Regions from separate parts of the Clostridioides sp. LIBA-7678 genome, predicted to be linked through region 1. Evidence: riboswitches for the same ligand, from Rfam matches in the RefSeq annotation. Region 1 holds a riboswitch; the other holds the start of a gene.
What was found. Region 1 has a riboswitch for glycine ahead of ACTG46_RS13105 (GrdX family protein). Riboswitches for the same ligand answer to the same signal wherever they lie in the genome.
Positions count from the first base shown of each region.

Region 2: it holds a riboswitch for glycine, as region 1 does, so the genes downstream of both, gcvPA (aminomethyl-transferring glycine dehydrogenase subunit GcvPA) here and ACTG46_RS13105 (GrdX family protein) in region 1, are expected to answer to the same signal.

Region 1 is NZ_CP196987.1:2,754,119-2,758,562, reverse strand. Features, by position in the region: gene ACTG46_RS13110 (M3 family oligoendopeptidase) at 1-1,037, shown strand, start outside; glycine riboswitch at 1,367-1,477, shown strand; gene ACTG46_RS13105 (GrdX family protein) at 1,581-1,952, shown strand; gene trxB (thioredoxin-disulfide reductase) at 2,048-2,995, shown strand; gene trxA (thioredoxin TrxA) at 3,064-3,381, shown strand; gene ACTG46_RS13090 (glycine/sarcosine/betaine reductase component B subunit) at 3,650-4,444, shown strand, end outside.
Region 2 is NZ_CP196987.1:1,858,810-1,863,253, forward strand. Features, by position in the region: gene ACTG46_RS08995 (Na+/H+ antiporter NhaC family protein) at 1-1,259, shown strand, start outside; tRNA gene ACTG46_RS09000 (tRNA-Leu) at 1,369-1,449, shown strand; glycine riboswitch at 1,969-2,073, shown strand; glycine riboswitch at 2,077-2,165, shown strand; gene gcvPA (aminomethyl-transferring glycine dehydrogenase subunit GcvPA) at 2,283-4,444, shown strand, end outside.

The DNA.
Region 1 (4,444 bases):
ATATCAGAATGATGAGAAGTGACTATAGAGAAGATATGGTAGAAAATATTAGAAAGCAAGTATTAAAATATGTTGTTCCAATGGCCAATGAGCTTTATAAAAAACAAGCTAAAAGACTTGGTCTAGAAAACTTAAGTTACATAGATGAAGACGTGGAATTTTTAACAGGAAATGCAAGATTAAAAGGTGATTCAAAGTACATAATTCAGAATGGGCAAAGGATGTATAGTGAACTTTCAAAAGAAACAGAGGAATTTTTTAATTTTATGCTAGAAAATGAACTTATGGATTTAGAAACAAAGAAAGGAAAAGGAGCTGGAGGTTATTGTACCTACATACCAGACTACAAGTCACCATTCATTTTTTCTAACTTCAATCAAACTTATGATGACATAGATGTATTAACACATGAAGCAGGACATGCGTTCCAGTTATACATGTCTAGATGGATTGATATGCCAGAGATTAATTTTCCAACACTTGACAGTTGTGAAATTCATTCAATGAGTATGGAATTTATAACATGGCCATGGATGAATCTGTTTTTTAAAGAAGATACAGATAAATATAAATTTACTCACTTGTCGACAGCCGTCAAATTTATACCTTATGGAATAATTGTTGATGAATTTCAGCATTATGTTTATAAAAATCCTAATGAGGATAAAGCAAAAAGAAAAGAAAAATGGAGATATTTAGAGAAAAAATACTTACCTCATAGGAACTATGACAATAATTCTTTTTTAGATAGAGGGTGTTGGTGGTTTAAGCAAGGTCATATATTTAAAAATCCATTTTATTATATAGACTATGTACTAGCTCAACTTTGTGCATTACAATTTTGGAAAAAAATGATTCAAGATAGAGATGCAGGATGGCAAGATTATATAAATATTTGTAGAGTTGGAGGAACAAAATCATTTTTAGATATTGTAAGTGTGGGAAATCTACATTCACCATTTGATAATGACTGTGTTAAGTCTATCATAGGGGAGGTTAAATCTTGGTTTGATGAAGTAAATGATAGCAAATTATAAAAAATTATGAGAATTTTACCATATAAAAAAGAAAAATTAAAGAATATGTAAAAATCAAAGGGATGATACACAAATAGTTATATTTTTAATCAGTTTGAGAAAGTAAACCAAAAAAGGTTTGTACTTAAAAAAAAAAGAAAATACAGGAAATATGCAATATCAACACTTGGAAAAAAAGTAAAAATGTATACAAAATACATATAAAAAAACTATTGCAAATTTTATAGAATGTTTATATACTTAAGTCAACAGAGATAGAAAAAAGCTATTTATAGAAAACAAAGGATAAATTGCTTAATTTTCAATTTTCTGATAACTTAATAATCCGGATGAAGAGTATGGGAGACTGCTTTATAAAAAGCGACCGAAGGGACAAATTTAATCCTATTTACCCAAAAGATTAGATGAAATTCTCAGGTAAAAATGACTGTACTTGGACGGGGCTCTGAAAATGATTTTAACAGGGAAGACAAATTGGGAGATTTGTTTTTCCTGTTTTTTATTTATCAAGTAATAAATAAAAGATTGAAAGAGAGTAAAAAAATGATAATAATTACAAATAATCCAAAAGTAAGAGAAGAAGTTCAAGAAAGAGAAGTTTTGTTTAAAGACACAACTTATATTGGTATCTTAGAAGCAAGTAGAGATTTGATACATGAAGGATATGAACTTTTATCTCATCCACTCTATGGGAGTGTAAAACCAAATGAAACACCTTATAGAACTATTATACTAAAAAGAGGAAATCGTTTGGATATAAACTCTTTAACCTTAATTGAAGAAGCAATCATCACTGCAAGTAAATTTCAGAATAATAAAAAGACTCCAAAATGGACAGAAAGTGTTCAAGACGACTTTAGAGTAATTGATTATGATATATTTTATAATACAATACAAAGAATGCAGTATGAATAAAAAAAATTGTTAAAAAGTTATTAAAGCAGCCTAAATATTAAATCTAATTTAATATTAAATAAAATGAGAAATCTAATTGGGGAGGATAAGTCAAAATGGAAAATGTATATGACTTAGTAATAATTGGTTCAGGACCAGCAGGGCTTGCAGCAGGGCTTTATGGGGCAAGAGCAAAGTTGAATACTCTAATCCTAGAAAAAGACAAAACTGGTGGGCAAATTGTAATAACACATGAAATTGCAAATTATCCAGGGTCAGTTCCAAATGCAACAGGACCAAGTTTAATAGCTAGAATGGTTGAACAATGCAAAGAGTTTGGAGCAGAAATTCTAAGAGATAACATTGTAGATACTGAGCTAGATGGAGATATAAAAGTTTTAAAAGGCCAAAAAGCAGAGTATAGAGCTAAAGCAGTAATAATAGGAACAGGAGCAACTCCAAGAAAAATTGGTTGCCCAGGGGAAAAAGAACTTACTGGTAAAGGTGTTTCATATTGTGCAACTTGCGATGCAGATTTCTTTGAAGACTTTGAAGTGTTTGTTGTAGGTGGAGGAGATAGTGCATTAGAAGAAGCAATGTATTTAACTAAATTTGCTAGAAAAGTAACAATTGTACATAGAAGACAAGGATTTAGATGTGCTAAGAGTGTTGAAGAAAAAGCAAAAGCTAATCCAAAGATAGAATTCTTATTAGATACAGTAATAGAAGAAATCAAAGGTGATGGAATATTAGAGTCAGTAGTATTTAAAAACAAGATTACTGGAGAAACTCATGAATATTTTGCAGATGAAGAAGATGGAACAATGGGAGTATTTGTTTTCGTTGGATTAGATGCTCAAACTGATTTATTCAAAGGTAAAGTTGATATGGACGAAAAAGGTTATATAATAACTGATGAAGACATGAAAACTAACATACCAGGTGTATTTGCAGCAGGAGATTGTAGATCTAAAACTCTAAGACAGGTTGTAACGGCAACTAATGATGGAGCAATTGCATCTATAGTAGCTGAGAAATACATTGATGAAAAGTTTGGAAATTAAAAGTCTGTAAATTAAATTTAATAAATAATATTTAAAATAAAATAAAAATTTCAAGGGGGAAAAATAAAATGTTAGATTTAGATAAAGCTACATTTGAAGAAGAAGTTTTAAACGCAGAAGGTTTTGTATTTGTTGATTTCTGGAGTGAAGGTTGTGAGCCTTGTAAAGCTTTAATGCCAGATGTTCATAAATTAGCTGAGACTTATGGGGACAAAATAAAATTCTGTAAGATGGATACAACAAAAGCTAGAAGATTAGCTATAAAACAAAAAGTATTAGGTCTTCCAACTATGGCTATATACAAAGATGGGGAAAAAGTAGACGAAGTTACTAAAGATGATGCTACAGTTCCTAATATAGAAGACATGATTAAAAAATATCTTTAAGATATTGGAGAAATATTAACAATAAAGTAAAAATATGTTTTAGTCTGAAGATAATAAGATAAAAGAGGTTTTTATATCCAAGTTTGTTAAAAAAATAATTTTAAATAAAATAATTTTTTTACAGTAAATATTTTTTAATAATATAACAAATATTTAAGACATAAAAATACTATATTATAAAATTATCTTTAATAAAAGTTATAAAATGATATAATTTTGAGAAAAACTCAAATGCATATACACAAATTAAATAACAGGAGGTGCAAGTATGCGTCTTGAATTAGGGAAAATCTTTATAAAAGATATTCAATTTGGTGATGTAACAGAAGTAAAAGATGGAGTATTATTCATCAATAAGCAAGAGATGCTACAAGAGATTGGTGGAGATGAGCATATAAAATCTATAGATATAGAATTAGCTCGTCCAGGTGAAAGCGTAAGAATAACACCTGTAAAAGATGTTATCGAGCCAAGAGTAAAAGTTGAAGGTAATGGGGGAATATTCCCAGGTATAATGTCTAAAGTTGACACTGTAGGAGAAGGAAAAACTCATGCTTTAAAAGGTGTAGCTGTTGTAACTACTGGAAAAATAGTAGGTTTCCAAGAAGGTATAGTAGACATGACTGGAGAAGGAGCTAAATACACTCCATTTTCTAAATTAAATAATGTTGTAGTAATAGCTGAACCTATTGATGGTTTAAAACAATATGCTCATGAAAAAGCTGTTAGAATGATAGGATTTAAAGCAGCAATGTATTTAGGAGAAGCAGCAAGAAATCTTACTCCAGATGAAGTTTCAGTATATGAAACTAAGCCTCTTCTTGAGTCAATAAAAGAATATCCAGAACTTCCAAAAGTAGGATATGTTTACATGCTTCAAACTCAAGGATTATTACATGATACTTATGTATATGGAGTGGATGCAAAACAAATAGTACCAACTTTATTATATCCAACAGAATTAATGGACGGAGCAATTGTAAGTGGTAACTGTGTTTCTGCGTGTGACAAAAACCCAAGTTATGTTCATATAAACAATGGAGTTGTTGAAGACTTATATGCA
Region 2 (4,444 bases), 900 kb from region 1:
TATTCTTTGATGATTATGCAAATTCATTAATAGTAGGTCCTATGATGAGACCTGTTGCAGATAAAATGAAAATATCAAGAGAAAAATTAGCCTTTATAATAGATGCTACAGCAGCACCAGTTGCTGGATTAGCTATAATATCTACATGGATAGGTCTTGAAGTTGGTTTAATACATGATGCTTTTGAAAGTATAAGTGTAGATGTTGATGCATTTGGTATATTTTTAAATACAATACCATTTAGATTTTATAATATATTAATATTAGCATTTATTGTAATATCAGCATTATTATTAAAAGAATTTGGGCCAATGAAAAAAGCAGAAATAAAATCTAGAAGTAGAAAAGTTGGTACAGACCTTGATGAAGGTGTAGAAGAATTAGATGATTTAGCACCAAAAAATGGAGTGAAATTGAGTGTGTGGAATGCTATAATCCCAATAGGAACATTAATAATAGTTGCTTTGGCATCATTCTATTATAGTGGATATACGTCTATAATGGGTGGTGAAGATAAAGCTCTAATACAACTATTTACAAATTCACCATATTCTTTTGGAGCAATAAAAGAAGCATTTAGTGCATCTGATGCATCTAGAGCATTATTCCAATCTGCACTTGTTGCAAGTTTAGTTGCTATTATAATGGCTGTAGTTAAAAAGATTTTTACAGTGTCAGAAGCAATTGATGTTTGGATAGATGGGATGAAAAGTTTAGTAATAACTGGTGTAATATTAATACTTGCATGGTCATTAAGTTCAGTAATAAAAGAATTAGGTACAGCTAAATTTTTGATACACTTATTATCAGGTTCACTACCTCCATTCTTATTGCCAAGTTTAATATTTGGTTTAGGAGCAATAATATCTTTTGCTACTGGAACAGCTTATGGAACAATGGGTATACTTATGCCACTAGCAATACCACTAGCTTACTCATTAAATCCTGATATGTCTTATGTAATAGTGAGTACAAGTGCAGTCTTAACAGGTGCAATATTTGGAGACCACTGTTCTCCGATTTCAGATACAACAATACTTTCTTCAATGGGAGCTGGTTGTAATCATATAGACCATGTTAATACTCAAATGCCATATGCTATATTTACAGCAGTAATCACTATTGTATTTGGATATATACCAGCTGGATTAGGATTGCCAATATATATAGTATTACCAGTAGCTATAGCTGCTGTATTTGTTGGTATTCAAATAATTGGTAAGAGAGTTGATGAAGCAGAGATAGAACTTGCAGAATAAAGATATAAATAAATTTCACCTTTTATTATCATTCTTTTGTTAGTTTTTAGATAATTTTAAAAAGTTATTGAAAATAATAGCGAAATATAGTAAAATAAAAGAGTAATAAGCGGATGTGGCGGAATTGGCAGACGCACTAGACTTAGGATCTAGCGCCATTGGCGTGGGGGTTCGACTCCCTTCATCCGCACTCTACAGTACTTAGTTGTGCTGAAAAAAACTGGGATTGCTGGCTTTCGGAGTGGGCTATCCCGTTTTTATTTTTTGATAAATCGAATATAATATGAATATATTTCTAAGGATATTTTATTAATAAATATAAAAGCACATTGAGTGCTTTTTTTGTTGTTTAAAATTACAATTACATATAAATTCTTAGATATTTGTCAATAAGATAAAATCTTATTTTTCACAAAGATAAATTTGCAAACGATTCTATTGCATGTATAAATATATCTTTAACATAATATAGTAAATTACAATATAACTTTACTTTTAGTGTTTTATATGACATGCTAGTAATAAATTAAATAAATATATTATTTTACATTAATATATAACATATATGTATAAAAGTTAATATTATAAAAGTAGTATAATTGATAATAAAAACTTAACAAAAAAATTAATACATAAAAAAAAATAAATATAATGTGTTGACATTTAATTGAAATATTCATACAATAAAAATGAAAATAAATATTTCCAAATGAGATTAGCGAGAGAGATCTTTATATAAAAAGGCGCCGAAGAAGCAATTTAAGAAATGCCAATTCTTAGAGAAACTTTCAGGCAAATATATCGCTAATTGATGGGACTCTGGAGAGACTTAGGTTAATAGACTATAAGTCACCGAAGAAGCAAAATAATATTAAATTATTAAATCTTTCAGGTATACAAACAGGGATATATAGGCTAGGATTATTTTCTATGCTGATATATCTTTTTTTTATGAAAAAGTACAGGACATAATATCAAAATTACTTAAATATAGTGGGTCTAAATTTATAGGGAGGGTTATATATGAATGAATTGAAAAGAGTACCTTTGTATAATATACACAAAGAGCTTGGAGCAAAACTTGTTGAATTTGCTGGCTGGGAAATGCCTTTAGAATATGAAGGAATAAATAAAGAGCATGAAATGGTTAGAAAAAGTGCAGGTATATTTGATGTATCTCATATGGGAGAGGTACAAATAAAAGGTGCAGATTCAGAAAAATTTATACAAAATTTAGTTACAAATGATATAAGCACATTAAAGATAAATGACATTATATATACACCTATGTGTTATGAAAATGGAGGAGTAGTTGACGATTTATTAATATATAAATTTGGTGAAGAAGATTATTTATTAGTAATAAATGCAGGGAATATAGATAAAGATGTAGCATGGATAATAAAACAAAGTGAAGGATACCATGTAGATATAAAAAATGTTTCTAATGAAGTTAGTCAACTAGCAGTTCAAGGGCCTAAAGCAGAAGAAATTCTTCAAAAAATCATAGATATAGATTTAAAATCAATAAAATTTTATAAGTCAATTCCATCAACAAAAATATGTGGTTTAACTTGTTTAGTTTCAAGAACAGGATATACTGGAGAAGATGGATTTGAGATATATTGTAAAAGCGAACATACAGAAATAATTTGGAATGAAGTTTTAAAGGCTGGAGGAGAAGACATATGTCCTGCTGGTTTAGGCTGTAGAGATACTTTGAGATTTGAAGCAGCTCTACCTCTGTATGGCCATGAAATAAATGAACATATATCTCCAATTGAAGGAGGCTTATCAATTTTTGTAAAAACAAACAAGGAAGGCTTTGTTGGGAAAACAATCTTATCAGAAGAAAAAGAAAGTGGAGCTAAAAGAAAATTAATAGGCTTTGAGATGCAAGGTAAAGGGATGCCTAGAAATGGATACGATATAAAGATTGGCGACAAAACAGTAGGTTTTGTAACAACAGGATGTGCATCCCCAACAACAGGAAAAATTTTAGGTATGGGAATTATAGATTCTGAATATGCAAAATTAGGAAATGAAATAGGAATAGCAATAAGAAAAAAAGTTGTTCCTGCGATGATAGTTAAGAAACCTTTTTACAAAAAGCAATATAAAAAAGATAATACTATATCAAATGAAGAGAATAAATTTTCATATATACCTGCCACAAGTGAAGATAAATCAAAAATGCTAAAGGTAGTAGGATTAAATTCAGTTGATGAATTATTTTCAGATATACCAGATGAAATAAAGTTAAAAAGAGATTTGAATTTAGAAAGTGGGAAATCTGAATTAGAAGTAAGTAAAATAGTAAAAAGATTGTCAGAAGAAAATTTAAGTTTAGAAGATTTAACTTGTTTTCTTGGAGCTGGTGCATATGACCATTATATACCATCAATTATAAAACATATAACTTCAAGATCTGAGTTTTATACAGCATATACTCCATATCAAGCTGAAATAAGTCAAGGGACTTTACAAGTAGTGTTTGAGTTCCAATCTATGATTGCAGAAATTACTGGTATGGAAATTGCAAATGCATCAATGTATGATGGGGCAACTGCTGCAATAGAAGCATGTATAATGGCTATGAACCAGACGAGAAAAAGTAAAATAGTAGTATCAAAAACTACACATCCTGAAACTTTATCAGTACTAAAGACTTATCTGCAATATAAAGATTGTGAAATAGTAGAAATTGATTTTTGTAATGAATATGGAATTACAGATATAGAAAAATTAAGAGCTTCAGTAGATAAAGATACAGCATGTGTTCTTATACAGACTCCTAACTTCTTTGGAATTATTGAAGAAATGGAAGAAATAGAAAAAATAACTCATGAAAATAAGGCTATGTTAATTATGAGTGTTGACCCAATATCATTAGGTGTTTTAAAGACACCAGGTGAAATAGGAGCAGATATTGTTGTTGGAGAAGCTCAATCATTAGGAAATCCTATCAATTTTGGAGGTCCTTATGTAGGATTTTTGGCTAGCAAATCTAAGTATACAAGAAAAATGCCAGGAAGAATAGTTGGGCAAAGTTTAGATACAGAAGGTAAAACTGCATATGTACTAACTTTACAAACTAGAGAACAACATGTAAGGAGAGAAAAAGCAACTTCTAATATATGTTCAAATCAAGCCTTAAATGCTCTTGTAGCCTCAATATATATGGC